4 regions of the Herbidospora sp. NBRC 101105 genome follow, and region 3 is predicted to be linked to each of the others. Evidence: riboswitches for the same ligand, from Rfam matches in the RefSeq annotation. Region 3 holds a riboswitch; each other region holds the start of a gene.
The links. A riboswitch is a leader RNA that binds a small molecule or an ion and turns the genes downstream of it on or off. The one in region 3 is predicted to bind cobalamin.
Positions count from the first base shown of each region.

Region 1 (7,742 bases), on a different contig from region 3:
CGCGCGGCTCTACCCCGCCTACTGGTTCACCGTGATCGCCCTGTACGTGCTCTACACGTACACGAGCGTCGAGTACTTCAGACCCAACCTGGACACCGTCGGCTACGTGATCAACCTCACGATGCTGCAGGAGGCGTTCGGCGTCATCCCGGCCGGGGGAGTGTTCTGGTCGCTCTGGGTGGAGCTGAAGTTCTACCTCCTGATCTCCATCGTGGTGATCATGGGCGTCAACCTGCGGCGGGCCATGGGGTTCATGTGGGTGTGGCTGGCCGCCGCGATCTTCGCCGAGTGGCTGCAGAACGACCTGGTCACCGAGATCGTCATGCCCCGGCAGGCGCCCTACTTCATCGCCGGCATGGCCTTCTACCTGATCTACCGCGAGGGCTCCACCGTCACCCGGTGGGGGTTCGTCCTGGTCGGCTACGCCTGCTCCCTGTACGTGGCCCTGGAGCGCATCCAGAGCCGGATCGACCTCGTGGGGATCAAGAACTTCCCGGCGCCGCCGCCGGCCGTCATCGCCTGGATCACGGTCATCTACGTGCTCATGGCGGCCGTCGCCCTCGGGTGGCTGCGCTGGGTGCGGTGGCGGGCGCTGACGACGGTGGGGGCCCTCACCTACCCGCTCTACCTGGTACATCAGAACGTCTCGGCGGTACTTATCCCGGGATTCCGGGAATCTATAAATCCGTGGGTGCTCGCCGGGGGCACGATGCTGGCATCGATTCTTCTGTCGTATGCTGTATACCGGCTTGTTGATCGCCCAGGTCAGCGGTTGCTGCGCCGTCTGATGGGCAGGAGCCCAATGGAACAACGCCAGGCATCGGTGCCGTAACTGTCTGGTGGCCGGGCATAGTGAAGGGGCTAGGCTCGGGATATAAACGGCGGAACGACAGGCCATGGGGTGCGCATGACAGTCCGGCGGGTGATGGGCATCGAGACCGAGTACGGAATTTCCGTGCCCGGTCAACCAGGTGCGAATGCGATGGTGACCTCGTCACAGGTCGTCAACGCATACCTGGCGGCCTCGGCCGCGCGCGCCCGCCGCGCCCGGTGGGACTTCGAGGAGGAGAACCCCCTCCGCGACGCCCGGGGTTTCGACCTCGCCCGTGAGGCGGCCGACTCCAGCCAGCTCACCGACGAGGACCTCGGCCTCGCCAACGTCATCCTCACCAACGGCGCCCGGCTCTACGTCGACCACGCCCACCCCGAATACTCCACGCCCGAGTGCACCAACCCCCGGGCCGCGGTCATCTGGGACAAGGCGGGCGAGCGGGTCATGCACGACGCGGCCGTCCGGGCCTCGGGCATGCCGGGCAACGCGCCCATCCAGCTCTACAAGAACAACACCGACTCCAAGGGCGCCAGCTACGGCTGCCACGAGAACTACCTGATGCGCCGGGCGACCCCGTTCGCCGACATCGTGCGCCACCTGACCCCGTTCTTCGTCTCCCGCCAGGTCTTCGCGGGGGCGGGCAAGGTCGGCATCGGGCAGGACTCGCGCGGCGACGGCTACCAGATCTCCCAGCGGGCCGACTTCTTCGAGGTCGAGGTCGGCCTTGAGACGACGCTCAAGCGGCCGATCATCAACACCCGCGACGAGCCCCACGCCGACCCGGAGAAGTACCGCCGGCTCCACGTGATCATCGGCGACGCGAACATGTCCGAGATCTCGACCTACCTGAAGCTCGGCACCACCTCGCTCGTCCTGGCGATGATCGAAGACGGCTTCCTGACGGTCGACCTGTCGGTCGAGTCGCCGGTCGCCGCGCTGCGCGCGATCTCCCACGACCCGTCCTGCAAGCACGTCGTGACGCTGCGGTCGGGCCGGAAGATGACGGCGGTGCAGCTCCAGATGGAATACCTAGAGCAGGCCCGCAAATACGTCGAAGACCGCTACGGCTCCAACGCCGACGAGATGACCAAAGACGTGCTCAACCGGTGGGAGTCGGTGCTGACCCGCCTGGCCGAAGACCCGATGCAGCTCTCGCGGGAGCTCGACTGGGTGGCCAAGCTGGAGCTCCTCGAGGGCTACCGCACCCGCGACAAGCTTCCCTGGTCCCACCCCCGGCTGCAGCTGGTCGACCTCCAGTACGCCGACATCCGGCCCGAGCGGGGGCTCTACAACCGGCTCGTCGAGCGCGGCCGGATGCAGCGCCTGGTTACGGAAGACGACGTGGAGCGTGCTATCGAAACGCCGCCCACCGACACCCGGGCCTACTTCCGGGGCCGCTGCCTGCGGCAGTACAGCGAGTCGGTGGCGGCCGCGTCGTGGGACTCGGTGATATTCGACATCCCTGGCCGCGAGTCGCTGCAGCGCGTTCCGACGCTGGAGCCGCTGCGCGGGACCAAGGCCCACGTGGGCGACCTGCTCGACCGCTGCCGCACGGCGGCCGAACTGGTCGCGGCCCTGACGGGCGACTCGTGAGCTGAGGTCACCTCCAGGCGACGGCGGCTGAGGCCGCGTCCACGCGACACCCACATTTCTGGAAAGCCCGGGGCCATTCGGCACCGGGCTTTCTCGCGTCCGGCTTGGCATGCGGGGGCTGGGGGTGCCTGGCTGTGCTGCGAGGGCTGGGGTGTGGCTGGGCTGCGAGGTTGGGGGTGCCGGGTGGCGGGGTGCGTGGCTGGTTGTCCCGCTTGGGCCGGGGCCTATGCGGGGCTGGCGTTCCGGTTGGGTCTGAGGGATTGGGCGTGCCGGGTGGCGACTCCGTACATCCGGGCTTAAATGCGTCGGCGGTAACCGTTGCCTGGCGGGTGGGGAGGTGGCCACAAGCGGCGCAGCTCTGGCTCGTGGCCGCTCGATGGGTCTCGTTGGAGGCCGGCCTCTGTCCTGTTAAGATGATCTACTTTGTAAAGGGGTCGGGATCATGCCGTCTTGACGGGTTTTGGCATATCGGGGTACGTTCGCCGGGAATTGTGGCGGCGTGAGGGAAACCGGTGAGAGTCCGGTACGGTCGCGCCACTGTGATCCATCGCCGATGGAGAGTCAGGTCACCACCCGCCACGTTGATCTACGACAGGGACGCGCAATCCCGGAGGAGGATCGTGGCGTGAGCCAGATGTCCAGCTCCCCAGTCATTCCCGTTCGCACCTTACTGCCCTGGTCGGCGGCGGTGCCCGTACTGCTGATCGTCGCCTATCTGGTGACGATGGACTCGGCGGGGCTGCTCGCGCAGACCGGTGACTTCCTGCATGAGCTCATGCACGACGGTCGTCACCTGCTCGGCGTGCCCTGCCACTGATGATCAAGGACTTCTTCCTCCGGGGCCTCGGCGCCGGAGCCGTCGCCGGGCTGCTCGCGGGACTCTTCGGGTTCCTCGTCGGGGAGCCCTCCATCGACCAGGCCATCGCGATCGAGGAGGCCGCCGCCGGTGCGGGGCACTCGCACGCCGACGAACTGGTCGGCCGCGGGGGGCAGGTCTTCGGGTTGTTCCTCGCCACCACCCTCTACGGGCTCGTCATCGGCGGGCTGTTCGCGCTCGCCTACGCCTTCGTCAGAGGCAGGTTCGGGCCCGCGAACGAGCAGGCGCTGGCCGTCACGCTGGCGGCCGGGGGGTTCCTGGCCGTCGTGCTCGTCCCGTTCCTCAAGTATCCGGGCAATCCGCCCGCCGTCGGCGACCCGGACACCATCGGGCAGCGGACCGTGCTCTACCTGGTCATGCTCGCCATCGGGCTGCTGGCCCTCGGCGCGGGGGCGGTGATCCACCGGCGGTTCGGGTGGGTCGCGGCCGTCCCGGCGTTCCTGGTGATCGTCGGGGTCGCGTACGCGGTGCTGCCGGGCGTCCAGGAGGTGCCGGCAGGGTTCCCGGCGGTGTTGTTGTGGAACTTCCGGGTGTCGTCGCTGGGCCTGCAGGTCGTGCTCTGGGGCGTGCTCGGATCGGTGTTCGCCCTGTTGTCCGCCCGGCAGCGGGTGCGGGTCTGACCGCGGGCGGGGACGGCGGCCACGCGACCGGCCGCCGCTCCCGCACCGGTTCCACCCTCGCCATGCACGGAGGCGGAGAACCAGAGCCGGTCGGCTCGTGGCGGCTACGGGAACGAGCGGTCATCCGGCGGGCAACCCCTCAGAAGGCCAAGCGGGCGAGTGGTCCAGCGCCACTGATCGAGCAGGAGGCGCTTCGTGAAGGCCGTGCGGGTGACGTTGGTGGCGCATCCCCTGACCGCGAGCCAGCGGGACGGGGCGTTTCCAGTGGCCGATGAGCCTGCCGAGGTCGTCTCGTTCAGCGCGCCGGCCGGGGCCACCCGCGTCGTGCGGGGGCCCGAGGCGCGGTGTGATCTGGTTCCCGGGGCCGAGGTCGTGCCCGAGTTGCGGGACCTCGACATGGGGAGCTGGGCCGGCGTGCGGCTGGCCGACGTCGATCCCTCAGAGCTGGCCCGGTGGGTCGGGGATCCCGGGGCCGTGCCGCACGGTGGCGAGTCGGTGAACGAACTGCTCGTCAGGGTGCGGGGGTGGCTGGGGCGGCTCGACGGCGGGGCGGTGCTGGCCCTCACCCATCCGGCCGTCGTCCGGGCCGCCGTGTCCGTGGCGACGGGGGCGGACCATCGGCGGGTCGACGTGCCGCCGCTCGGGCGGGCGTCGCTCACCGGCGCGGGTGGCCGGTGGAATCTGCGGTTGCAGTGAAAGGAAGTCGGGAGTGACCTATCCGTTCAGCGCGGTCGTCGGGATGGACGACCTCAAACTGGCGCTCGTCCTGAACGCCGTGTCGCCGCAGGTGGGCGGGGTGCTCGTGCGCGGGGAGAAGGGCACGGCGAAGTCGACGATCGTGCGGGCGCTGGCCGAGCTGCTCCCGGCCGTCGACGTCGTGCCGGGGTGCCGGTTCGCCTGTGACCCGGCGGCGCCGTACGGCCAATGCCCCGACGGACCCCACGACGGCGGGAGGGAGACGCGCCGGGCGCGGCTCGTCGAACTGCCCGTCGGGGCGTCGGAGGATCGCCTCGCCGGGTCGCTCGACCTGGAGAAGGCCCTCGCGCACGGGGTCGCGGCCTTCGAGCCGGGGCTGCTGGCCGCGGCGCATCGCGGGGTGCTCTACGTCGACGAGGTCAACCTGCTGCACGACCACCTGGTCGACCTGCTGCTCGACGCCGCCGCGCTCGGCACCTGCTACGTCGAGCGCGAGGGCGTGTCGGTGCGGCACGCCGCGCGTTTCCTGCTGGCCGGGACGATGAACCCCGAGGAGGGGGAGCTGCGGCCGCAGCTGCTCGACCGGTTCGGGCTGACGGTCGAGGTCCGGGCGTCGCGTGACCCGGGGGAGCGGGCCGAGGTGATCCGCCGCCGGATGGCCTACGAGCGCGACCCCGACGGGTTCGCCGCCGACTGGGCCGCCCGCGAGGGGGAACTCGCGGCGCGGATCGCCGAGGCGCGCGAGCGGGTGGAGTCGGTACGTCTGCCCGACGCCGCCCTCAAGCAGATCGCGACCGTGTGCGCGGGCTTCGAGGTCGACGGGATGCGCGCCGACCTGGTCACCGCCCACGCGGCGGTCGCACACGCCGCCTGGGCCGGCCGGGACAGGGTCACCACGCGGGACGTCCGGGAAGCGGCCCGCCTCGCCCTGCCCCACCGCCGGCGGCGCGACCCCTTCGACGCCCCCGGCCTGGACGAGAACAAGCTGGACGAACTCCTCGGCCAGTTCCCGGACGACCCCGACGACACGGACCCGCCCAACGGTCCACAGGGCGAACCTGAGGACAGCACGAACGAGGGCGACCAGCAGCCGCAGGGCGACACGACGGACCAGAGCCGAGCCGACCAGCCCGAGCCGAACCCGGCGGAACAGAGCCAAGCCCATCAAAGCAAGGCAGACCGAAACGCAGCCGATCAAGGCGAGACGCATCCGAGCCAGGCCGATCAGCGCCAGGCCCATCAGCGCCAAGACGATCACCGCCAAGACGAGCCAGGCCAAGCGCGACAGGACCAAACAGACCCGACTCAGGCCGACGCGTTCCAGGTCGCGGGCACCCCCTACAAGGCCCGCCTCTTCTCCGTCCCCGGCGTCGGCGGCGGCGCCCCCGGCCGTCGGTCCCGGGGCCGGTCCGCCAAGGGCCGCACCGTGGGCTCCCGCACCCCGAAGGCCAAGGTCACCCACGTCCACCTCATGGCCACCCTCCGCGCCGCCGCCCACCGCGGCTGGCGGCAGGGCCCCGTGCGCGCCGCCGACCTGCGGGAGGCCGTCAGGGAAGGCAGGGAGGGCAACCTCGTCCTGTTCGTCGTCGACGCCAGCGGCTCCATGGGCGCCCGCAGGCGCATGGGCGAGGTCAAGACCGCCGTCCTGAGCCTGCTGCTCGACGCCTACCAGCGCCGCGACAAGATCGGCCTGATCACCTTCCGGGGCGACTCCGCCGAACTGGTGCTCCCGCCCACGTCCTCCGTGGAGGCGGGCGCCGCCCGGATGCGCCTGCTGAAGACGGGGGGCCGCACCCCGATCGCCGCCGGTCTGGTGAAGGCCGCCGAGGTCCTGGCGGTGGAGCGGCTCAGGGACCCGGCGCGGCGGCCGCTCGTGGTCGTCGTCACCGACGGCCGGGCCACCTCCGGGGACGCCGACCGTGCCGCCGCCCTGCTCACCGACACCGCCTGCGTCGTCGTCGACTGCGAGTCGGGGCCGGTCCGCCTGGGGCTGGCCGCCCGGCTGGCGGTCCGGCTGGCCGCGCCGGTCGTGGACCTGTCCGATGTCGCCCACGTCATGAAAGCCGCGTGAGATGCCGCAAGGTCAGCCGGAGAACGTCCCGAACGACGGCCTCACCACCCGCCAGCGCCGGACCCGGCCGCTGGTCATCGTGCACACCGGGCCGGGCAAGGGGAAGTCGACCGCCGCCTTCGGCCTGGCGCTGCGCGCCTGGAACCAGGGGTGGCCGATCGGGGTCTTCCAGTTCGTCAAGTCCGCCAAGTGGCGGGTGGGCGAGGAGGCCGCGTTGAAGGCGCTGGGCGAGATCGGGCCGCCGGTCGCCTGGCACAAGATGGGCGACGGCTGGTCGTGGATCCGCAAGTCCGACGACGACCACGCCGCCAACGCCCGTGAGGGCTGGGCGCAGATCAAGCGGGATCTCGCCGCCGAGACGTACCGGCTGCTGGTGCTGGACGAGTTCACGTACCCCATCAAATGGGGGTGGATCCCCGTCGAGGACGTCATCGCGACCCTGCGCGACCGGCCGGGCTCGCAACACGTCGTCATCACCGGCCGGGACGCCCACCCCGACCTGGTCGCCTTCGCCGACCTCGTCACCGAGATGACCAAGGTCCGTCACCCGATGGACGCCGGGCAGAAGGGCCAGAGGGGCATCGAATGGTAGCCCGGCTGGTCGTCGCGGCGCCGTCGTCGGGAGCGGGCAAGACGACGATCGCGACCGGACTGATGGCCGCCCTGGTCCAGGCCGGCCTGACCGTCTCGCCGCACAAGGCGGGGCCCGACTACATCGACCCGGGCTACCACGCCCTGGCGACCGGACGGCCCGGCCGCAACCTCGACCCGTTCCTGACCAGCGAGGATCTGGTCGCGCCGCTCTTCCTCCACGGCGCGCGCGGCGCCGACATCGCGATCGTCGAAGGCGTCATGGGCCTGTTCGACGGGCTGCCCGACGGCTACGCCTCCACCGCCCACGTGGCGCGGCTGATCGACGCCCCGGTGGTCCTGGTCGTCGACGCCACCGGGCAGGGACAGTCGGTCGCCGCGCTGGTGCACGGCTTCGCCGGGTTCGACACGCGGGTGCGGATCGGCGGCGTGATCCTCAACCGGGTCGGCTCCGACCGCCAC
Region 1 is NZ_BSSX01000006.1:196,233-203,974, forward strand. It holds gene QSK34_RS24630 (acyltransferase family protein) at 1-832, shown strand, start outside; gene dop (depupylase/deamidase Dop) at 908-2,425, shown strand; adenosylcobalamin (AdoCbl) riboswitch at 2,903-3,045, shown strand; gene QSK34_RS24640 (CbtB domain-containing protein) at 3,114-3,242, shown strand; gene QSK34_RS24645 (CbtA family protein) at 3,242-3,922, shown strand; gene QSK34_RS24650 (histidine phosphatase family protein) at 4,187-4,618, shown strand; gene QSK34_RS24655 (VWA domain-containing protein) at 4,662-6,689, shown strand; gene cobO (cob(I)yrinic acid a,c-diamide adenosyltransferase) at 6,691-7,281, shown strand; gene QSK34_RS24665 (cobyrinic acid a,c-diamide synthase CobB) at 7,275-7,742, shown strand, end outside.
Region 1: another riboswitch for cobalamin. It lies ahead of QSK34_RS24640 (CbtB domain-containing protein); the one in region 3 lies ahead of QSK34_RS02060 (ABC transporter substrate-binding protein).

Region 2 (7,742 bases), on a different contig from region 3:
CAAGCCCGGCCGGGTCGGCGGCTACCTGGAGGCCAGGAAGATCCACGACCTGGCCGCCGCCCACGGGGTCGCGGTCTGGTGCGGCGGCATGGTGGAGACCGGCCTCGGCCGCGCCGCCAACATCGCCCTGGCCGCGCTGCCCGGCTTCACCCTGCCCGGCGACGTGTCGGCCTCCGGCCGCTTCTACCGGACCGACATCACCGAGCCGATCGTCCTCGTGGACGGCCACGTCGAGGTCCCGACCGGCCCCGGCCTGGGCGTCGCGCCGATCCCCGAGCTGCTGGAGCGGGTGACGACGTCGGTGGAGTGGATCCCGTTCTGAGGTGCGCGCCTATACTCCGGGCGTGAGTCAGCGACCGCGTGCGAGCCTCGGCCGCGTCCTCGACGACCTGGGCTCCACCCTCCTCGAACTCGTCGCGGGCGACGTCGACCACCCGGAGGGCATCAGCGCCCTGGTCATCTTCGACCCGCTCGACGAACCCGTGCTCGCGCCCCGATCGCTGGTGCTGGGCGTCGGTGTCGACCCCGCCGCCGGCGGGCTGCCCGCGCTGCTGCGCTCCCTCGGCGGCCACGACACGGTCGCCCTGGTGGTCCGGGCCCCGGTCGCGCTCACCCCGGAGGTGCGGGCGGCCGTCCAGGAGAGCGGCGTCGCCCTGATCGGCCTGCGCCGGGGCGCGACGTGGGCGCAGCTCACCGCCCTCATCCGCGCCATGCTCGCCGAGGGCGACATCGGCGTCACCGGCCACGAGTCGCTGGGCGGCCTGCCGTCGGGCGACCTGTTCGCCGTCGCCAACGCCGTGGCCGCCCTCCTCGACGCCCCCATCACCATCGAGGACCGCAGCTCCCGCGTGCTCGCCTTCTCCGGCCGCCAGGACGAGGCCGACCCCTCCCGCGTGGAGACCGTCATCGGCCGCCAGGTCCCGGAACGCTACGCCAACCGCCTCACCGAACTGGGCGTCTTCCGCGACCTCTACCGCTACCAGGCCCCCGTCGTCGTCAAACCCCAGGACCTCGGCTACGACGAGACGACCGTGCAGCGCGTCGCCATAGCCGTCCGCGCCGGCGACGAGGTCCTCGGCTCGATCTGGGCCGCCATGGACGGCGAGGTCGACCGCGAACGCACCCAGGCGCTCCTGGACGCCTCGAAACTGGTCGCCCTCCACCTGCTGCGCCTGCGCGCCGGCGCCGACGTCCAGCGCAGGCTGCGCACCGACCTGATCGGCACCGTCCTGGAAGGCGGCGCCGGAGCCCGCGACGCCCTCGGCCGCCTGGGCCTGTCGGCCCGCCGCCTGGTCATCGTGAGCGCCGGCCTGCTGCCCGGCCATCCCCAGACCGACCTCGAACGCCTGGCCGACGCCCTGTCGGTCCACCTGTCGGCCACGGTCCCGTCCTCGGCGGTCGCCGCCGTCGGCGGCACCGTCTACGGTCTGCTCCCGGTGGTCGTCACGACCGGCAGCCCCGAACAGCGCGCCGCCCGGCTGGCCGCCGACTTCGTCGACCGCGTCGACGGCAACCTGCACGCGATCGTCGCCGTCGCCCCCGCCGGCTCCGACATCAGCGGCATCGTGCACGGGAAGGCCCAGGCCGACCGGGTGCTGCGGGTCATGCGCGAAGGCCACACGGGCCTGCGCGTGGCCCAGCTCGACGACGTCCAGACCCTGGCCCTGGTCCTCGAACTGCGCGACCTGGCCGCCGCCCGCGACGAACGCCCGGGAGGCGCGATCGCCCGGCTGATGGAGTACGACGAACGCAACAACGCGGGCCTGGTCGAGACGCTGGAGGCGTGGCTCGACGCGCTGGGCGACGTGGGCAGGGCGGCCAACGCCCTGTTCATCCACCCGAACACGTTGCGCTATCGGCTCAAGCGGGTCACCGAGGTGGGCGAGATCGACCTCACGGACCCGGAACAGCGGTTCGCGGCGATGCTCCAGCTCCGCATCCTGGCCCCCCGCTGAGTCAGACGGTGTCCCAGTTGAGCAGCGCGATGCCCCGGAAGCCTTCTCTCGGGTTCTCGAACCGGGGGAGGGCGCCACGCTTCAGCAGCCCCAAAGCCTCGTGAGCTGCCTGAAGACGGTGTTGGAATCGGCGGGGATCGGTATAGGTCAACGCCTGCCACAGACTGATCGCCTCGCGTTGGGCATCGACGGCCTCTTCGGCGCGGCCCACTCTCGCCAAACTCGCGGCCAAATTGCCGAGGGCGATTCCGAGTGTCTTCTCGTAGACGTCGTCTTCATCGGCGAGCGATCGCGCGACGGCCACCATTTTCTCGTGGGCGTTCAGCGCCTCTTCATCGACTCCGCTCCGTACGGCGCAGGCCGCATATATCGCGAGGGAAACGGCCTGCTCATGCCGGAGAATCGTATGGTCGGCGGTGTTCTTCTTCAGTAGCTTCCGCCAGGTTCGACAACTCCGTCGGTGATGGTCCCACGCCGCCGGAAGGTCGTCGTCGCTGTTCGACAAGAGGATTCCGGTGAAGGTGTGCGCCCGGGCGAGGTGTGATCCGAAGCGTGCCGGATCCTCTCGCGCCAAACTCTTCCAGATGCGAACCGCCTCGACGTGGGTCAACGAAGCCAGCCGGAAGCGAAGGAGTTCGGCGTCGGCCAGCTGCAGGTACATGCCCATTGTTCGCAGTGAGGCGGACAATCTGCCCTTCGGCTCCCGGTGTCCTTCCACTACCAGACCATGCCAGAAGGCGATCGCGGCCTGGTGGCGTCGCCTGGCCCCGGCGATGTCGAACGTGGGCCAGACCGCATCTCCGAGGCCGATAAGTTCCGTCGCGAGAAAGTGCTGCGCGACGAGTGGATCGGCGGTCGTCCTGATCTCCATAATGGCCGTCCTCGCGTAGCCGTCTTTCCGGCCTCATTATCAATGTATGAACAGCTGGTTCGGCCTCTACTATCCGCATGTGCACGTCCGCGATGTCGGATGGCTGAAGACCGTTTCCCTGTATTTGGATGGCCTCTATCGCTTTGAAGACGCCTCGGCACTTGATTCGCTGCCAAGAATCGACCGTACCGAGCTCGCGCTGGTTCGTGAGGGGTTCCTCAAGTCGGTCAGACCGCCACGCGCCGCCGTGGAACAGGCGGCGAACCGGTTCGCGACGGCCCTGGCCGACATCGACCTGACCCGGTTCGAGGTACCACCCGAAATGGAACACCGAGCGGTGATCAGGCCTTGGGAGCTCGACCGCACGCTCGCGCGGTGGAAGATCGCGCCGTCGCTCACCGAGTTGCTCCTCGAGACGTCGACCGCCCGAGAGGCCGGAGAGGGGCGACTGACGATCGATCCCGTGCTGGCGCACGCTTACCTGCTCATCCTGGGCGCGGAGCTGGCCCCGCAGCTGGGCGCCGTCCCTCTCGCCGACGACGCTTTCGGGCAGGCGACGATCGGTATCAGCGCGAGAAGGCTCCTCGCCGGGCTGACCGGGCAGGCACCGCCGCCGGCCAGGGACGAGGAGGTGCGGACCTTGCTATTCGATCTCGCCATCACCGCCGCGTATCCGCGAGACCTGCGGGATCTGCCTGTTCACCGGATCATCGACTTCAGGGAGCGTTACGTCGGCGAGCGGGTGAGATTCCGGTTGGCGCTGGACAAACTGATCGAGGAATCGCGGCATCTCGACGGGATCTCCGAACCGGGGATTCTGGCCGACCACCTCAGGGCCTGTTACGAGACCCAGGTGGCGCCGGCCGTCAGAGAACTGGACAAGGCCATGCGAGGACTCCGGATCGACACCGTTCTCGGCACGATCAACGTCCAGGCGGCCGCGCCCGCCGCCGTCACCGGTTCGCTGGCGCTGATGGCGCTGCAGCCCTCCGCGACCGCGGCCGTCGTCCTCGGCGCGGGCGGGCTCGCCATCGGGGTGTGGGCCTCGGCGAGATCCGTTCGCAGGCAGCGCGGCGCCACCCTCGCGGCATCGCCCTACAGCTATCTCTTCCACCTGCACCACGACCTCGCGCCGAGCGCCGTCGTGAGGCTGGCCCATCGAAGTGCCGCCAGATTCTCCGACGGCGATTCGCGGCGGTGAGGTCGGCTGGAGGACGTGACAGATCCGCCCACCGCGCAGAGCACGGCCCTGGCCGCATCGAGACCCCGGTCGAGCCGTCCCGGATTCACGCCCTCTTCGTATTCGGCCGGCCACCACCAGGAGATCTCGGCGAGGAGCGGCCCGCGACGGGCGACGAGGAATACCCGTTCGGCGACTTCTGCCAGTGAGGTCGGGGTATCGGGGGAGGAAGCGGGGCCGCCGTCGACGTCCACTGGTAGTTCGCCGCGAGGAGCAGGACCGCCGGCAACGGGATCCACTTCAGCGATGCCGCGTGCACCATTGCACGTGCAGTTCCGCCAACGAAAGGCGGCGGTCGGTGTAGCGGAACCGGCCGACCCCGAGCTCGGCGCAGCAGTGGGCGCCGGGGTCCTCCGCGCGGTGTGCCGGGCACTCCTCGACCAGGCCGCGCAGCTGCTCCATCTCCAGTTCGAAGGCGCGGCGGCTGCCGGTCAGGAACAGGGTGTCCGCCGCGACGTCCGAGTGGAGATGGTCGCGGAAGCCGCGATGGCGCTGCCGGCCGTCGTCGCCGGGCGGCCGCCACGCCGTCGGCGGGAGCGCCACCCGATGCGGACGCCCCGCGCCCAGCCGGGCCCTGACCTGCTTCCAGCGTGAGGCCGGGAAGCCCAGCCGGTGGTGCAGCAGCACCAGATCGAGCAGCCGCTCCTCGTTGGCCGAACCGGCCGGGCGGGCCTTGCGGAGCGGCAGGTAGACCAGGGTGTTCGGCGACCGGGCGGCCAGCCCCCAGGCCATCGCGACCGTCAGGGCCGTCGCGCGGTCGACGTTCAGTTCCGCGCTCCAGGTGCGTTCGAAGAGCATCCCGTGCCGGGCGGGCCGCGCCGGCCGGATCACGCGGTAGGTGTCCCGGCCCAGGCGGACCTCGCTGATCAGTGTCGGCCAGGTCTGGTCGGCCAGTCGCATCCGCACCCCGTTCTCGTGTCCAGGAGAGCAGGGTAGAAGGCGGTGTGTCCGCGTGCCGACCGGTTTTTCCCCGTATGAGACGATGCCCCGGACAAGGCGACGGCGGACGAGGAAACCGGTGTGAATCCGGTGCGGTCCCGCCACTGTGATCGGTGAGCGACTCCCGAACGCGCCACCGCCCCCTGCGGGCGGGAAGGCCGGGACGAGCGTCGACCCGAGAGCCAGGAGACTCACGCGGTCGCCTCCTCACGAGCCGGGGCGGATCTCCCCGAGAGAGGACGGCGCCGGTGCGGGTCACCGTGTGCCGGGACTGCTGCTGCGGCAGCGCCCGGAAGGTTCCCCATCTCGACCACGACGAGCAGATCCGGCTGCTCGGCGAGGTCGCCGAGGTGCGGGTGACCGAGTGTCTCGACGTGTGCGACCAGGCCAACGTCATCGTCGTCCAGCCGACCCCCGAAGGGCGGGCCGCCGGGGGCCGGCCGGTGTGGCTCGCGTTCGTCAACGACGGCCACGCCACCGCCGACGTGGCCGACTGGATCCGCGCGGGTGGTCCGGGGCTGGCGCCGCTGCCGCCGATCCTCGAACTGCACCGCTTCAGCGGGCCGCGCCGCTGACGCGGGCCACGGCCGCCACGACCGGCGCCGCGCCGTCTTCGGCCGCCACCCCGGCCGCGAGGGACTGGGCGCGGCGCCGGTAGACGGGGTCGGTGACCGCGGTGGTGAGCGCGGCGGCCAGGCGTGCGGAGGTCAGGCGGCGGAAGGGGAGCGCGGCCGGGGCCACGCCGAGCGCCGTCAGGCGGGCGGCCCAGAAGGGCTGGTCGTGCTTGACCGGCACGGCCACCGCGGGGACCCCCGTCAGCAGCCCGATCCCGGTGGTGCCGGCGCCGCAGTGGTGGGCGACGGCGGCGACCTGGGGGAACAACCAGTCGTGCGGCACGTCGCCGACCGCCAGCACGTCGTCGGAGAGTTGCCCGTGCACGCCGGTCTGCAGCACGCCGCGCAGCCCGGCCGCTCGCAGCGCGCCGACGGCCAGTTCGGTGTACCGCTCCGCCCGGGTGCCGGCCAGGCTGCCGAAGCCGACGAAGACCGGCTTCGGGCCCGACGCCAGGAAGTCGCGCAACCGAGGATCGGGCCGCCACCCCGGCGGCCGGAACGGCCACCAGTATCCCGTCACCTCCAGTCCCGTCCGCCAGTCGGCCGGACGCGGCACCACCAGCGGGCTGAACCCGTGGAAGACCGGCCAGCGCGTGGTCTCCCGGCGCAGGTAGAGGGCGCGCGGGGGCATCGGGGGCAGCCCGAGACGGGCGCGGATGCTCGTGCTCAACCCGGCGACCAGCGGCCCGGCGGCCGGCACCTCGAACGCGAGCCGGGCCGCCCTGCGGTTCCCCCAGCGGCCGAGCGAGCGGTGCACGACGCTCATGACGGGCGGGAAGTCACCCGTGGGGTCGATCGGCTGCAGGTGCACCCCCATGCTCGGCACGCCCATGGCCTCGGCGACGTGACACGCCGGCGTGCCCGCGACACCGGTCAGGAGGAGGTCGGCCCGCTGTCCGGCGAGCCCGGCCAGGCCCTCGACGAGCTGCTCGCCGTAGTGCCTGAAAGCGCTGATGGAGAGCAGGGAGAGCGGGTCTCCCGGAAGCGGCAGGTAGTCGAGGCCCGCCTCGGTCACCAGGTCCCGGTACGGCTCGTGCGCGGCGATGGCCACCTCGTGCCCGGCCTCGCGTAACCGTGCCCCGAGCCCCGTGTACGGCGCCACGTCCCCGCGTGTGCCGACGCCGACGATCAGAATTCGCATGCGACCCTCCTCTTTTGTCATACAGTCGCATGACAAAACAGTTTTTACCATGCACTCGCATGAGAAAAATGGCGGGCAATGCCGAAGATCGTCGACCACCACGCCCGGCGGCGGCACATCGCCGACGCCGTGCACCGCATCGTCCACGACAAGGGGATGGAGAGCGTCAGCCTGAGAGAGGTCGCCGCCGAGGCCGGGATGTCGATGGGGGCGGTGCAGTACTACGTCACCACGAAGGAGCAGATGCTGCTGCTGGCGCTGGAGCGCATCGGCATGTGGATCGGGGAGCGCGTCGCGGCCGTGACCGCCCGCCAGCCGACGCCCCTCGACGTGCTCCGCACGACCGTGCTGGAGCTGCTGCCCCTCGACGAGGAGCGCCGCTTCCTCAACCGCGTCGGGCTGGCCTTCCAGGCGAGCTCGGTGGTGAACGAGAACCAGGCCGCCGCGATGCGGCTGGGATACGCGCACCTGCTGGCCTTCCTCGCCGAGCAGATCAGGGCCGCCCAGGCCGCCGGTCAGCTCGACGCCGGCCTGGACGCGGGCAAGGAGGCGAGCATCCTGTACGCCTTCGCCCAAGGCGTCGTGAACGCCGCCCTCGTCGGCCACTACACGCCGCAGGAGGTCACCGCGCTGCTCGACGAGCACCTGGGGCGTATGTCCGCAGGCCCGGTTCCTATGATTTGAACATGTTCAAAATCGTGATGCCCGGCGGAACCGGTCAGGTCGGCACGATCCTGCGGCGCGCCTTACGCGCGGCGGGGCATGACGTCGTCGTCCTCACCAGGCGGCCGTCGCGCGACGGCGAGGTCGGCTGGGACGGCGCGACGCCCGGCCCCTGGGTGCAGGAGATCGACGGCAGCGACGTCGTGGTGAACCTGGCCGGGCGCAGCGTCGACTGCCGGTACACCCCGGCCAACCTGCGGGCGATGATGGACTCCCGGGTGGACTCCACCCGGGCGGTCGGCGCGGCGATCGCGGCCGC
Region 2 is NZ_BSSX01000006.1:274,850-282,591, forward strand. It holds gene menC (o-succinylbenzoate synthase) at 1-322, shown strand, start outside; gene QSK34_RS25010 (PucR family transcriptional regulator) at 345-1,955, shown strand; gene QSK34_RS25015 (hypothetical protein) at 1,957-2,826, opposite strand; gene QSK34_RS25020 (DUF6236 family protein) at 2,873-4,027, shown strand; gene QSK34_RS25025 (hypothetical protein) at 4,307-4,972, opposite strand; cobalamin riboswitch at 5,032-5,218, shown strand; gene QSK34_RS25030 ((2Fe-2S) ferredoxin domain-containing protein) at 5,254-5,580, shown strand; gene QSK34_RS25035 (glycosyltransferase) at 5,561-6,760, opposite strand; gene QSK34_RS25040 (TetR/AcrR family transcriptional regulator) at 6,839-7,444, shown strand; gene QSK34_RS25045 (TIGR01777 family oxidoreductase) at 7,447-7,742, shown strand, end outside.
Region 2: another riboswitch for cobalamin. It lies ahead of QSK34_RS25030 ((2Fe-2S) ferredoxin domain-containing protein); the one in region 3 lies ahead of QSK34_RS02060 (ABC transporter substrate-binding protein).

Region 3 (7,742 bases):
CCAGCACGGTCCGGGCGATCAGGTCGGCCGTCACCAGGAACGCCCCGCCCGCCAGCAGCGACAGCGGCAGCACCACGCGGTAGGACCCCCCGGCGAGCCGCCGGACCGCGTGGGGCACCACGACGCCGACGAACCCGATCAGCCCGCCGGCCGACACGGCGGCGGCGGTCGCCAGCGAGGCCGCGACCAGCACGACCAGCCGCACCCGCCCGGCCCGCACGCCCAGCGAGGAGGCCTCGTCGTCGCCGACCGAGAGCACGTCGAGCAGCCGCCCGTGCAGCAGCAGGATCGCGGCGGCCACCACGGCGTAGGGCGCGCACATGACGACCTGCTCCCACCCGCCGCCGACGTCGCCGAGGATCCACGCGTAGACCCGCTGCAGCTCCTCGACCTTGAGCTGCTGGAGGAACGTCTGGACGGCGGTCAGGAACGACGTCACCGCCACCCCCGCGAGCACCAGGGTCGCGGTGCCGCCGCCCCGGGTCGCGGTGTGCCCCAGCCCGTACGCGAGCAGCACCCCGCCCGCCGCCCCGCAGAAGGCCGCGAGGGGCACCGCCGCCCCGTCGCCCACGGCCACGATGACCAGCGTGACGGTCAGCCCGGCCCCGGCGGCGGCCCCCAGCAGGTAGGGGTCGGCCAGCGGGTTGCGGAACACGCCCTGGTACCCGGCGCCCGCGACGGCCAGCAGCCCGCCGACCATGGCGCCGAGCAGCACCCGGGGCAGCCGCAGCTCGAACAGCACCCCGGTCTCCAGCGGCGTCAGCCCGGAGTGGGCCGACACGAACGGCAACCGGTCGGCCAGCGCTAGCACCACACCCTTCAGGGGCAGCCCGGCCGCGCCGACCATGAGCCCGGCGGTCATACAGGCCGCCAGCACGACGGCGGCCCCCGCGAACATCACGCCCCTGCGCATCAGCGGGCAGCTCTGAAGGCGGCTGCGGGAAAGCCCCGGCAGAGACCGGCGCGACCGGCCGGCGCCCCCGCCCTGCGGAACCTCCGGAACAGGGCCGCGCGATCAGTTCGCCCTTCCGGAGGCAGTCCTCGGGAAAAAGCCCCGGCCGTGGAGATGATCTCGGCCATCAGCCCGCGGCCTTGGCCACCCCGGCGCCGATGGCCCTGGCCAGGTCGACCACGCGGGGGCCCCACCGGGAGGCGACGTCGTCGTCGAGCTCGACCACGTCGCCGTTCTCGACGGCCTTGAGGCCGCCCCAGCCGGGCCGCTCCGCGAGGGCCTTGGCGTTCTGCCCGCAGCACTTCACGTCGGCCAGGAAGATCAGGTCGGGGTCGGCCTTCGCGACGAACTCGGCCGACAGCTTGGGGTAGCCGCCCGCCGCGTCGGGGGCCTCGTCGGCGATGTTGACCAGGCCGAACAGGGCGTAGACCTGGCCGATGAAGGTGGTCGAGGTCGCGGCGTAGGGGGTGACGTCGAGCTCGTGGTAGTAGGTCAGCTCGGCCTTGGGGGCGGCGGCGGCCAGCGCGGCGAGCTCGCGCTTCATGCCGGCCACGACCTCGTCGGCCTTGGGCCGGTTGCCGGTGGCGGTGCCGAGCTTCTCGATCTCGGCGTACGCGTCGTCGATCTTGGTGGCGGCGGTCAGCACCAGCACCGGCACGCCGAGTTTGCCGAGGCCGGCGACCACGCCTTCGAGGTCGTTGGAGACGACCACCAGGTCGGGGTTGCGCGCGGTGATGGCCTCGACGTTGGGCTTGAAGCCCGACAGGTCGGTCTTGGGGGCCTCTGCGGGGAAGTTCGACTGGTCGTCGACCGCGGTGACCTGCGGCCCGGCGCCGATGGCGAACAGCGACTCGGTGGCCGTCGGCGACAACGACACGATCCGCTGCGGCCTGGCGGCGATCGTCACCGCGCCGTTGGCGGCCTGGACCGTCACGGGGAAGGGGCCGCTGGGGGCGGCGGACGCGGCGGGGGCGGGGGTGGCGGTGTCACTGCTGCCGCAGCCGGACAGCAGGGCGACACCCAGCAACACGCCCGCGAGGGCCGTGCGTAGGGGCCTCACGAGTTTCCTCCGAAGGGAGTTGCCGGAAACGAGAGACCCGGGGACGGATCACCCTTTCCACGAGGGCGGACGACGTCGGCGACGACGCAGGCGACCTGGCTGACCCTCGGAGGAGGGATCACAGTTGCGGGAACAGCGCCGGGTTCACACCGGACTTCGCTGCGGCGTCACGCGTCCCATACGTTACCAACAGCCTTTTCGCCGGGAACGTGAGGCTATGCTGACCGCATGGTGCGGCGGACCGTCACGGCGACCGGGCGGCTTCTGCTGGGACTCCTCCTGGTCCCCCTGTGCCTGCTGGCCATCGCCGTCACCGTCTTCACCCTCGTCGTCTCCGCGACCTACCTCGGGCTGCTCCTGCTCCCCTACGCCATCCGGCTCAACCGGGGCGTCGCGTCGCTGGCCCGGCGGAACGCGGGGGCGTGGCTCGGCCGGCCGGTCACGGCGTCGTACCACCCGATCAGGGGCGGCGTGCTCACCCGGGTGCGCGTGGTCATGGGCGACCCGCAGACCTGGCGGGATCTGGCGTTCCTCGCCCAGCACGTGTTCACCGGCCCGTTCGGCGCGATCCCGGCGGTCGCGTTGTGGGGCGCGCTCGGCTGGGCGCTGTCGCTGCCGCTGTGGTGGGACGCGCTCGGGCCCGGCCACCACATCTACCTGCCGTGGGCGCTCGACTCGTGGGCGACGGTGGCGGTCACCGTCCCGTTGTTCATGGCGCTGGTCGCGGCCGTCGGGTTCCGGGTCGTGCCGCTGGTCGCCGACGGGCTGGCGCAGCTGGCCCGGTCGCTGCTCGCGACGCCGCAGCACGTGCGGCTGGCCGAGCGGGTGGCCGAGGCGCTCGACGCCCACGGCTACGAGCTGCGCCGCATCGAACGCGACCTGCACGACGGCGCGCAGGCCCGGCTGGTCTCCATCGCCATGCGGCTCGGCATCGCCGAACGTGTCCTGGCCACCGACCCCGGCAAGGCCGCCGCCCTGATCACCGAGGCCCGGCTGAGCACCGAGGAGACCATGACCGAGCTGCGCGGGATCATCCGCGGCATGTACCCGCCGATCCTGGCCGACCGGGGCCTGCCGGGGGCGGTCGCGGCGCTGGCGGCCCGCTCGCCGGTGCCGGTCGAGACCGAAACGGCCGACGTCGGGCGGCTCCCGGCGGCGGTCGAGGCGGCGGCCTATTTCGTGATCGCCGAGGCGCTGACGAACGTCGCCCGGCACAGCTCCGCCGGCAAGGCGAGGGTGCGCGTCCGGCGTACCGAGAACAGGCTGACCGCCGAGGTCACCGACGACGGCCGGGGCGGCGCCGACGAGAACGGCGGATCCGGGCTGGCCGGCATCCGCCGCCGGGTCAGCGCCTTCGACGGCGTGACCACACTGACCAGCCCGCCCGGCGGGCCGACGACGCTGCGGGTGGAGCTGCCGTGCGAGTGATCATCGTGGAGGACAGCGTGCTGCTGGCCGAGGGCCTCACGCTGCTGCTCAACACCGAGGGCCACGAGGTCGTCGCCACCGTGGGCACCGCCGCGGAGTTCCACACGGCCGTCGACGAGCACCGCCCCGACATCGCCGTGGTCGACATCCGGCTGCCCCCGACCTTCCGCGACGAGGGGGTGCGCGCCGCCGTGGAGGTCCGCCGCGTCCACCCCGGCCAGCCGATCCTGGTGCTCTCCCAGTACGTCGAGCAGACCTACGCGACGGAGCTGCTGGCCGGGGGCGGCGGCGGCATCGGCTACCTGCTGAAGGACCGCGTGGCCCGGGTGTCGGAGTTCGTCGACGCGCTGGAGCGGGTGGCCAAGGGAGGCACCGCCATGGACCCCGAGGTCATCGCCCAGCTCCTGGTCCGCCGGCACGCCCACCCGATCGACTCGCTCACCCCGCGCGAGCGCGAGGTCCTGTCGCTGATGGCCGAGGGCCACTCCAACACCGACATCGCGGCCTCGCTCGTGGTCACCGAACGGGCCGTGCACAAGCACGTGGGCAACATCTTCGCCAAACTCGGCCTGCCGCCGAGCGACAGCGGCCACCGCCGCGTGCTGGCGGTCCTGGCCTATCTGAGCGGGGTGTAGCCAGCACCACCATCCGCGGTGGCGGAGACCCGTCGATCAAGTCGGGTGCCCGCGGGACCGACTTCGACGGCCGTTCTCGGGAGGCTCAAGGGGAACCGATTCCCCCCGAAGGCGGCCCCCCATGTCGATGACCCACCCCCATCCCGTCCATCCCGTCGCCTCGCCGCGCGACCCGTTCGTCGACGTCCTGCGGGTGCTGGGCATGGTGCTCGTCGTGGTGCAGCACTGGACGATGCCGGTGCTGCTCGACCGCGGGGGCGACCTGGTCACCGGCAACGCGCTGGCGTCGGTGCCGCTGGTCACGTGGGTCAGCCAGGTCATGCCGCTGGTGTTCTTCGCCGGGGGCGCGGCCAACTACCTGAGCTGGACCGCCAAGCCCCAGAGCGCGGAGAAGTGGATCGGCAGGCGGGTGGTGCGGCTCGGCTGGCCGGTGCTGCCGCTGATCGCCGTGTGGTTGCCGCTGCCCTATCTCCTGGGCGCGCTGGGTGTGCCCGCGCAGCCGCTGGAGGTGGCGTCGCGGCTGGTCGGCCAGCTGCTCTGGTTCCTCGCCGTCTACCTGCTCGCGGTGGTGACCACGCCGCTGCTGGCGCGGGTGCGGGCCGGGGTGCTGGTCCCGGCGTTCGCCGCCGGGGCGCTCGCCGTCGACGTCGTGCGGTTCTCCGGGTTCGAGGCCGCCGGATATCTGAACGTCGTGTTCGTCTGGCTCGCCGTCCACCAGATCGGGTTCCTGTACGCCCAGGGCAGGCTCGCCCACCTGACCGGCCGCAGGGCTCTGTGGTTGGCCGTCGCCGGGTTCGCGATGACGGCGGCCATGGTGCTCGCCGGCCCCTACCCGGCCAGCATGATCGGAATGCCCGGGATGCCGTCGAACATGGCCCCGCCGAGCGCCGTGATGCTCGTGGTCTTCGCCGGTCAGCTCGGCCTGGCGTTGTGGGCGCGCGAGCGGCTGAACCGGGCGCTGCCCGCGCCGGTGCTGGCCTGGCTGGCGCCCCGCATGATGACCTTCTACCTCTGGCACATGACCGCGCTCATCACCGTCGGCGGCGTCGCCTTCGTCGGGTTCGGCGTGGCGACCCCCGAGCCGTGGTCGCCGGCGTGGTGGCTGCTGCTGCCGATCTGGCTCGGCTGGTTGTCGCTGGTGCTGGCCGTGCTGACCGCGCTGCTGGCCCGGTTCGAGGCGGCGCCCCCGGCGAGCCCGACCCGCGCGAGGACCGTCGCGGCGGTGGGGCTGTCGGCGGCCGGGCTGCTCACCCTGACCGTCACCGGGTTCACGCCGGGCACGTTCGTCCCGGCCGCCGGCAGCGCCGCGCTCGCGCTGGGCCTGGCCCTGCTGCTCAGGCGGAGAGCTGCCGCTCCGCTTCCGCGATGATCCGCTGGAGGCGCAGCCCGTGGGCGGCGTCGAGCGGGTGGCCGCCGCCGTTCCTGACCGTCTGGGCGAACTGCGCGACCATCCGCTCGAAGGCGTCGTCGCCCAGCATGGCCCCGAGCAGCGTGGCCGAGCCCTTCCGGCCGAACACCTCGACGCGGGCGTCGGGCAGGTCGCCGGTGGCGGCCATGGTCAGCGACACCTCGCTGACCGCGCCCGTCTCGTGCTCCAGCAGCAGCCCGACCCAGCCGAGCGTGTCGCCGTGGGCGCGCACCGAGGCGATCGGGCCGAGCGCGGCGTCGAGCAGGTCGAGCATGTGCGGGCCGACGTCGAGGATCGCGCCGCGCTCCAGCCGCCACGGCGTCGCGAACGGGCCGCCGTGCAGCGCGCCGCCGATGTTGGCGGCGTATCCGCCGAACGGCTCGATCCCGGCGGCCTTCTCCAGGAAGGCGGTGGTCGCGGCGGCGTACCGGAAGGAGAACACCATCTGCGTCGCCACGCCGGTCTCGGCGACGGCGTCGGCGAGCCGCCGGGCGCCGTCGAGGCTGTCGGCCAGGGGCTTCTCCAGCAGCAGGGCCTTGCCGGCCTGTGCGGCCAGCACCCCGAGTTCGGCCTGCACGCCCGGCGGCACGCAGAACGCCACCGCGTCGCAGTGGTCGAAGAGCTCGTCGAGCAGCTCGAACGCGCGGGTGCCGTGCCTGGCGGCGAGCTCGCGCGCGGCCTCGGGGCGGCGGGCCCAGATCCCGGCCAGCCGGGTGTCCGGCCCGGCGGCGAGCTTGGGCGCGTGGATCATGCCGGCCCACGGCCCGGCTCCGATCAACCCCACAGATACCGGTTCCATCCGCCAACTCCCCTTTGTCGCGACACGTCCGCGATCAGAGACTATCGACCGGGCACCGGCCATCATGGGTTCGGTGAACATCATCCTGCTGCGCCACGGCGAGACCGAATGGAGCAGAGTCGGCCGCCACACCGGACGGACCGACATCCCGCTGACCCCCCGCGGCGAGGCGCAGGCCCGTGCCCTGAACACCCTGGTCGGAGACAAGGACTTCGAGCTGGTGCTGGTCAGCCCGGCCCAGCGGGCGACCAGGACCGTCGAGCTGGCCGGGCTCGCCGACTGGGAGACCGACCCCGACCTGTGGGAGTGGGACTACGGCGGCTACGAGGGCGTCACCACGGCCACCATCCGGCAGTCGATCCCCGGCTGGTACATCTGGCGCGACGGCGTCATCCCCGGCGACTCGGCCCATCCGGGTGAGAGCGTCGACCACGTCGGCGAGCGCGCCGACCGGGTGATCACCCGGGCCGTCGACGCGCTCACCGGTGAGGACAGCTCGGTGCTGCTCGTGGCGCACGGCCACTACCTGCGGGTGCTGGCGGCCCGCTGGCTCGGCCTGCCCGCCTCCGAGGGGAGGCTGCTCCGGCTCGACACGGGCACCTACAGCTCACTGGGGTACGAGCACGGTGAACGGGTCGTCCTGAGCTGGAACTCGCCGATCTAGGAGTTGACGGGCGCGGGCTGCGGTCCGCGCCCGGTGAGCCATTCGAGGACCTTGCGGTGTCCCCGGCGGGCGTCTTCGAAGTGCCCCCAGCGCCAGTAGCGGGGCTGGTCGCGGACCCCGGTGACCCAGGTCCGGTACGCCACCGGCCGCGGCTTGCCGTCATGGGGATCGGCCGCCGAGGCGACACCGTAGGTCCTGATCACGACCCGGCCGCCGGGTGCGAAGAGCACGTCGTCGGCGACGGGATACAAGGTCATCTGGTCCAGCATGGGATCCATGCTGCCGGACCCGTGTTACACACCTGGCCCAAAGCCGTTAAGTGCGTGAACCTCGTGTTAAAAGTCGTGGTGAAACGGCGTCACGCGACCAGGCCGTCGAACTCCCCGTCCTTGACACCCAGCACCAGTGCGCGGATCTCGTCCCGCGTGTAGATGAGCGCCGGCCCCTCGGGGAACCGGGAGTTGCGGACGGCGACCCCGCCGTCGGGCAGCTCCGCGAGTTCCACGCAGTTGCCCGTGGAGTTGCTGTGCAGGCTCTTCCGCCACTGAACGCCGGAAAGGGCGGTGGCGGGCATCCCGTTATAAGTCTGCATACACTTTCTCTCTGAGAAGATCATCGAGCAGGTCCCTGGTCCCGCCCGGCGTGGTGCTCTCCACGCAGAGCTGTTCCATGGCCGTGAGGTACGGATCGATGTCCTCGCGTTTGTCGAGGTACAGAGCGCCCCAGAGTTGCTCGACGTAGACCACGTCCGAAAGGTCGGACTCCGGAAACCGCAGGATGGTGAAGGCCCCGCCCT
Region 3 is NZ_BSSX01000001.1:439,841-447,582, reverse strand. It holds gene QSK34_RS02065 (FecCD family ABC transporter permease) at 1-913, opposite strand, end outside; gene QSK34_RS02060 (ABC transporter substrate-binding protein) at 1,080-2,012, opposite strand; cobalamin riboswitch at 2,081-2,213, opposite strand; gene QSK34_RS02055 (sensor histidine kinase) at 2,241-3,440, shown strand; gene QSK34_RS02050 (response regulator transcription factor) at 3,431-4,075, shown strand; gene QSK34_RS02045 (acyltransferase family protein) at 4,197-5,444, shown strand; gene QSK34_RS02040 (Gfo/Idh/MocA family protein) at 5,410-6,267, opposite strand; gene QSK34_RS02035 (histidine phosphatase family protein) at 6,356-6,946, shown strand; gene QSK34_RS02030 (hypothetical protein) at 6,943-7,203, opposite strand; gene QSK34_RS02025 (DUF397 domain-containing protein) at 7,305-7,538, opposite strand; gene QSK34_RS02020 (Sco1979 family transcriptional regulator) at 7,525-7,742, opposite strand, start outside.

Region 4 (7,742 bases), on a different contig from region 3:
GCTGCCCTGGATGTCGTGGATGCGCACGGCGCCGGGCGTAGGGTCGGTCGGGCCGCCCGTGTCGGTCGCGGTGACCGTGGTGCCGGCCGAGTTGGTGGCCTTCGGCACACCGGCGGTGAAGTCGACCGAGTTGTTGTCGGTGTCGGTCATAGCGCCGGACCGGGCGGCGGCCGTGGTGTTCGACAGGCCGGGGGCCGCGAGGGTCTCGACGTTGGCGGTCGCGCCGTAGCCGACGAGGTCCTTCACGTTCGGGGCGGTCGCGCAGGAGGTGCCGCAGCCGACCAGCGGGACCTGCGCGGTGACCAGCGCGACGACACCCGAGGTGGCCGACATCGGGATCGAGCCGGTGGCGTCGGGGGTCGGCAGGCTCAGCGTGCCGCCGGCGCCGGGCGCCTGCTGGACCAGGTACTTGCCGTGGGCCGGGATCGTTCCGCTCAGGTTCGTCATCTGGAAGACGGCACCTGCGGCCGAGGCGTATTGAACGCTCCAACCGGACACGTTGATCGGGCTGCCGGTGAGGTTCGCCAGCTCGATGTAGTCGTTCTTGATGGTCGCGCCCGAGTTGCCGCCACCGCCGTAGACGCCGGAGATGACGACGTCGGTCGAGAGGGCGCTCGCGGGAGCCGGGACGGTCGTCAGGGTGGCCGCGACCGCTAACGACAGACCTGCCGCAGCGATCAGGCGGCGTGCTCTGGGATTAGCCACAGGTGTTCTGCTCCTTGGGGGAGATGGTCTCCACAGAGCATGGTGGCACCGCATATGCCTTGGAAATGGCACATTCTGCTACTACCGAGGAGTTCGCCGTTTCTTTCCGTGACGTTTCACTTCGCCCAGGTCCGCGACGTGGACAAACGGCTTTCTGACGACACTCGTGGACGGATCACCGACAATCCCAGTCGGCTAGAACGAGGTCGACTCTCCGGGCTCCAAGAGGTGCAGCCGGTCGGCGAGTTCGTACTTCTCGAAGGCGTCCAGCAGGTCGGCCGGGCCCTCGGTGAAGTGCTGCCAGCCCTCCATGTGGACGGGGATCACCACCTCCGCGCCGGTGATCAACGTCGCCTCCACCACCTCCTCGGCCGTGAAGGTCAGGAAGCCGTCGAGCAGCGGGGTCCGGGCCGCGCCGGCGAAGAAGACGCCGGCGTCCATCGGGCCGAGCCGTTCGGTGATCTCGCGGGTCGCCTCAAGCGAGGCGTTGTCGCCGCTCACGTAGATCGCCGGTAGATCGAAGGCGGTCAGCACGAAGCCCGTCACCGGGCCGGTGAGATCTTCCGTGCCGGGTGGCCCGTGGCGGCCGGGCACCCACGTGATGCGGAGGGAGCCGCCGTCGGGCCGCTCGAAGGTCCGGTGTTCCCAGGGCCGCAGGCCGGTGATGTCCTCACCGAGCCGTTCGGCCGCCTCGGGCGTGGTCAGCACCTCGGGCACCTCGTCGAGCAGGGCCCGGCCCGAGCGGTCGAGGTTGTCGGCGTGCTGATCGTGGGAGAGCAGGACGATGTCGAGATCGCCCAGTTCCTCCGGGGAGACGGCCGGGCCGGTGGTCTTGATGAGCGTCCGGGTGCCGCTGGGGATCGGTCCGGGCGCGTCGAAGGCCGGATCGGTGAGCAGCCGGAGGCCGCCGATCTCCAGCAGCGCCGTGGGCCCGCCCACCAGTCGCACGGTGCAGGTTTTCCGCTCCATCACCCCATCCTGCGCACACTCCGCCAGGGGGATTCGTCCGGGGGTGCCGGACACCACATGTTGATGTGACAGCCGATCTCGATCCCAGATATGGTGTCTCACGCGTTGGTTCGCCCCGCCCGCCAGCCGGGGCGCCGTAAGAGGGAACCCGGTGGGAATCCGGGACTGCCCCGCAGCGGTGAGTGGGAACGAAAGCCGTCAATCGAGCACTGGGCTGCCGAAGGCCTGGGAAGCGACGGCCGGTAGGCGCTTCGCGACGAAGCACGCCCGCGAGTCCGAAGACCTGCCAATCGCGTTTTGGTCCGAGGCCGCGTGGGACGGCCCCGCCCGGTGCCCTCGTGCCCGCGCGCCTCGGTGAGTTCGCGAGGAGAGGACGAGGATGCGCATCAAGAAGCGCGACGGCTCGCTCGAACCGGTCGACGTGACCAGGATCGTGGCCGCGGTGGAGAGTTGTTCCGGCGGGCTCGACGACGTCGAGCCGCTGCGGGTCGCCACCAGGACGATCAGTGGCCTGTACGACGGCGCCACCACCGCCGAACTCGACCGTCTGTCGATCCAGACCGCCGCCGAGATGATCGGCGAGGAGCCGCAGTACTCCCGGCTGGCCGCGCGGCTGCTGGCGGCGTACATCCGCAAGGAGGTCGAGGCCGACACGTTCAGCCGGTCGATCAAGGAGGGCCACGCCCTCGGCCTGATCGGCGACACCACCGCCGCCTTCGTGGCCGACCACGCCGACCTGCTCGACGCCACGATCGACACCGGCAACGACCGGCGGTTCGAGTACTTCGGCCTGCGCACCGTGTACGACCGCTACCTGCTCCGCCACCCCCAGACCCGGCTCCCCGTGGAGACCCCGCAGTTCTGGCTGCTCCGGGTGGCCTGCGGGCTGGCGCGCACGCCCGAGGAGGCGGTCGAGCTCTACCGCCTGATGTCGTCGCTGTCCTACCTGCCCAGCTCGCCGACGCTGTTCAACTCCGGCACCGGGCACACCCAGATGTCGTCGTGCTACCTGGTCGACTCCCCGCGCGACGAGCTCGGCTCGATCTACGAGCGGTACGCCCAGGTCGCCCACCTGTCGAAGTTCGCCGGCGGCATCGGCATCTCCTGGTCGCGGGTCCGGTCGAGGGGGGCCCTGATCAAGGGCACCAACGGCCACTCCAACGGCATTGTGCCGTTCCTGCGCACCCTCGACGCCTCCGTGGCCGCCGTCAACCAGGGCGGCCGCCGCAAGGGCGCCGCGTGCGTCTACCTGGAGCCCTGGCACCCCGACGTCGAGGAGTTCCTGGAGCTGCGGGACAACACCGGCGAGGACGCCCGCCGCACCCACAACCTCAACCTGGCGAACTGGATCCCCGACGAGTTCATGCGCCGCGTCGAGGCCGACCAGATGTGGTCGCTGTTCGACCCGAACGAGCTGCCCGAGCTGCCCGACCTGTGGGGCGAGGCCTTCGACGAGGTCTACCGCAAGGCGGAGCAGGACGGCCGTCAGGTGCGCCAGATCCGCGCCCGCGACCTCTACGCCAAGATGATGCGCACCCTGGCCCAGACCGGCAACGGCTGGATGACCTTCAAGGACACCTCGAACCGCACCTGCAACCAGGCCGCCGAGCCGGGCAACGTGGTGCACCTGTCGAACCTGTGCACCGAGATCATCGAGGTGTCGAACGACGAGGAGACCGCGGTCTGCAACCTGGGTTCGATCAACCTGGCCGCCCACCTGGCCGACGGCGGCATCGACTGGGCCAAGCTCCGCCGGACCGTCAAGACGGCCGTGGTCTTCCTCGACCGCGTGATCGACATCAACTACTACCCGACCAAGCAGGCCGCGGCGAGCAATCCCCGCTGGCGTCCGGTCGGCCTCGGGCTGATGGGGCTCCAGGACGTCTTCTTCGCGCTCCGGCTGCCCTTCGACTCCCCTGAGGCGAAGGAGCTCTCCACCCGGATCTCCGAGGAGATCTACCTGACCGCTCTGGACACCTCGGCCGACCTCGCGGCCGAACACGGTCCGCATCCGGCGTACCAGGAGACCTGGGCCGCCCGCGGCAGGCTCCAGCCCGACCTGCACGGCCTCAGCCCCGAATGGACCGCGCTCCGCGCGAAGATCGCCGAGTACGGGCTGCGCAACTCCCTGCTGATCGCCATCGCCCCGACCGCGACCATCGCCTCGATCGCGGGCTGCTACGAGTGCGTCGAGCCGCAGGTGTCGAATCTCTTCAAGCGCGAGACGCTCAGTGGAGAGTTCCTCCAGATCAACAACGCGCTGGTCGCCGAGCTCAAGGCGCGCGGCCTGTGGACGGAGCCGATCCGCACGGCCATCCGTCAGGCCGAGGGCTCGGTCCAGGGCATCGCCGAACTGCCCGGCGAGATCAGGACCCTGTTCCGGACCGCCTGGGAACTGCCCCAGCGGGCGCTGGTCGACATGGCGGCGGCGCGCGGCCCGTACATCGACCAGAGCCAGTCGCTCAACCTGTTCATGGCCAGCCCGACCATCGACAAGCTCTCGTCGATGTACCTCTACGCCTGGAAGTCGGGCCTCAAGACCACCTACTACCTGCGCTCGCGCCCCGCGACGCGCATCCAGCAGGCCACCGTGCCGGTGCTGACCGCCGCCGAGGTCTGCTCCCTGGAGAACCCCGAGTCCTGTGAGGCGTGCCAGTGATGCTGCTCGACCCCGGCATGAGCCTGACCCTGCGCCCGATGCGCTACCCGGCGTTCTTCGAGCGCTACCGCGACGCCATCAAGAACACCTGGACCGTCGAGGAGGTCGACCTCCACTCCGACCTCGCCGACCTGGGGAGGTTGTCGCCCGCCGAACGCCACCTGGTGTCGCGGCTGGTGGCCTTCTTCGCCACGGGTGACACGATCGTCGCCAACAACCTGGTGCTCAACCTCTACCAGCACGTCAACGCCCCCGAAGCGCGCCTCTACCTGTCGCGGCAGCTCTTCGAGGAGGCCGTGCACGTGCAGTTCTACCTGAACCTGCTCGACACCTACGTGCCCGACGAGCAGGAGCGCTTCGAGGCCTTCGCGGCCGTCGAGAACATCCCGTCGATCAGCCGCAAGGCCGAGTTCTGCTTCCGCTGGATCGATTCCCTGGGCGACCTCAAGAGCCTGGAGACCAAGGCCGACCGGCGGGCCTTCCTGCTCAACCTCATCTGCTTCGCCGCGTGCATCGAGGGCCTGTTCTTCTACGGCGCCTTCGCGTACGTCTACTTCCTGCGCTCCCGAGGCCTGCTGAACGGCCTGGCCTCGGGCACGAACTGGGTGTTCCGCGACGAGTCGATGCACATGGCGTTCGCGTTCGACGTCGTCGAGGTGGCCCGCGCCGAGGAGCCCGACCTGTTCGACGACGACCTGATCGCCGAGATCAGGCGCATGCTCGCCGAGGCGGTCGACTGCGAGGCCCAGTTCGCCGAAGACCTCCTCGGCCAGGGCGTGCCGGGCATGTCGATCGCCGACATGCGCCTCTACCTGGAGCACGTCGCCGACCGCCGGCTGGCCCAGCTCGGCGTCCCGCCCCTGTACGGCTCGAAGAACCCCTTCGCCTTCATGGAGCTCCAGGACGTGCAGGAGCTCTCGAACTTCTTCGAGCGCAAGGTCTCGGCCTACCAGGTCGGCGTCACCGGCACGGTCAGCTTCGACGCCGACTTCTAGCCGCGCCCGCTCATCCGCGCCCCGGTGACCGTCACGCCCTTCGACGAGACGGTCACCGGTGGACCCGCCCGACCCGCGTCAGCAGGTCGCCCCGCGCCGCCGGTTAGGAGCAGAATGTCGGCATGGCTCACCCTCTCGTGCCCAGCATGCGCCTGGATGAGCTGCTCGCCGAACTGCAGACCCGGCTCGACGCCGTGCTGGCCACCCGTGACCGCGTCCACTCGTTGCTGGAGGCCGTGGTCCTCATCGGGAGCGACCTCCAGCTGGAGACCGTGCTGGGCCGGATCGTGGAGACCGCCGCCCGGCTGGTCGACGCCACCTACGGCGCGCTGGGCGTGGTGGGCGAGGAGTCCACCCTCCTGGAGTTCATCCCGGTCGGGCTGAGCGAGGAGGAGATCGCCCGCATCGAGCACTGGCCCCACGGCCTGGGGCTGCTCGGCCTGCTCATCAAGGAGCCGAAGCCGCTGCGGCTGGCGCGGATCTCCGACCACCCCGACTCCTACGGCTTCCCGCCCGGCCATCCGCCGATGGGCAGCTTCCTGGGCGTGCCGCTGCGGGTGCGCGACGAGGTCTTCGGCAACCTCTACCTGACCGAGAAACGCGGCGGCGCCGAGTTCGACGAGGAGGACCAGGCGGTCGTCACGGCGCTCGCCACGGCCGCCGGCGTCGCGATCGAGAACGCCCGCCTGTTCGAGGAAACCCGCCGCCGAGAGATGTGGCTGCAGGCGTCGTCCGAGGTCACCACGAGCCTGCTGTCGGGCGCCGGGCCACACGAGGTGCTCACCCACGTCGTCGGCCGGGCCCGCGAGATGGCCGACGCCGACGTCGCCGTGCTGCGCTTCGGCAACGGCACCGAGATCGTCGACGGCGACCTCGCCGACCTCGTCGACCAGGCGTCGATACCGCTGGGCCGCGTCGGTTCGGTGCGCGCGGTGCTCCAGCTCGGCAAACGGCCGGGCCGCCTGCCGTTCACGCCGTCGCTGCTGCGCATGCTGAGCGCCTTCGCCGACCAGGCCTCGATCGCGCTGGAACTGGCCGAGGCCCGGGAGGACGCCGAGCGCCTGGGCCTGCTGGAAGACCGCCACCGCATCGCCAAAGACCTGCACGACGTCGTCATCCAGCGCCTGTTCGCCACCGCCATGACGCTGATGAGCACGGTCAAACTGGTCGAACACCCCGAGGCGGCGACCCGGGTCAGGCACACGATCGACGAGCTCGACGAGACGATCCGGCAGATCCGCTCCACCATCTTCGCCCTCCAGTCACCGGCCGTGATGGGCGAGCAGAGCCTCCGCTCCCACATCGTCGAACTGGTCGAGGGCGCCCGCGGCCACCTGGGCTTCATGCCCGGCCTGCGGATGGACGGCTGGCTCGACAACGCCGTGGGCGACGCGGTCGCCGAACAGCTGCTCGCCGTCCTGCGCGAGGCCCTCTCCAATCTTGTACGCCACGCGAAGGCCACCCGCGCCGAAGTGGTGGCCGAGGTGACCGGCGGGGTGCTGACCCTGATCGTCCAGGACGACGGCGTCGGCGTCACCGACGGGGGCCGCCGCAGCGGCCTGCGCAACCTGGAGGAGAGGGCGGTCCTGCTGGGCGGCTCGTTCTCGATCGGCGCGGCCGACGGCTGGCACACCCGCCTGCGCTGGAGCGTGCCCGTCAGTTGATCCGGCGGCCCGACACCTCATCGGTGGAGAGCGTCACGAAGTGGTCGAACGCCGAGGGCGCCCAGGGCATCAGCGGCAACCTCGACAACCGGGCGACCTCCTCGGGCGCGGTCACCCCGCGGGCGTGCCCGAGCACGGTCACCGACCAGCCCGACCCGGTCTCCCTGTCGACGTCGTCGATCTCGAACGCCACCACGGCGTCACGGGTCGCGGCGGCCAGGCGGGAACCGATGGCGGTCCTGATGACGACGGTCTCCCCGTCGAGGACGTAGTTGACCGGCTGGACGGCGGGCAGCGCCCGATAGGTGAACACGAGCCGCCCGATGGGCGTGGTGGCCAGCAGGCGCAGGCACTCCTCCCGCGACAACACCGTGAGCCCGGCCGAGTCGATTCTCATGTCGTGAGTCTGCCGGTAACGGCATATAGGGGATTAGGGACCTAAGTCCTATTAATCGCGCCGATCTGCCCTCATGCGGGCCGCGAGCGCCGCCGCCTGGGTGCGCCGCTGCATGTTGAGCTTGGCCAGCAGGTTGGAGACGTAGTTCTTGACGGTCTTCTCCGCCAGATACATGCGCTCTCCGATCTGCCGGTTGGTCAGCCCTTCGCCGATGAGCTCCAGGATCGTGCGCTCCTGCTCCGACAACGCCCCCAGCGGGTCGGTGCGGCTCGCCTGGTCGCGCAGCCGGTGGAGCATCGACGCGGTGGTCTGCGGGTCGAGCAGCGACTGCCCGGCGGCGACGGTGCGGACCG
Region 4 is NZ_BSSX01000005.1:536,621-544,362, reverse strand. It holds gene QSK34_RS23190 (DUF8508 domain-containing protein) at 1-705, opposite strand, end outside; gene QSK34_RS23185 (MBL fold metallo-hydrolase) at 901-1,674, opposite strand; cobalamin riboswitch at 1,765-1,979, shown strand; gene QSK34_RS23180 (ribonucleoside-diphosphate reductase subunit alpha) at 2,054-4,333, shown strand; gene QSK34_RS23175 (ribonucleotide-diphosphate reductase subunit beta) at 4,333-5,328, shown strand; gene QSK34_RS23170 (GAF domain-containing sensor histidine kinase) at 5,451-6,992, shown strand; gene QSK34_RS23165 (pyridoxamine 5'-phosphate oxidase family protein) at 6,985-7,389, opposite strand; gene QSK34_RS23160 (response regulator) at 7,441-7,742, opposite strand, start outside.
Region 4: another riboswitch for cobalamin. It lies ahead of QSK34_RS23180 (ribonucleoside-diphosphate reductase subunit alpha); the one in region 3 lies ahead of QSK34_RS02060 (ABC transporter substrate-binding protein).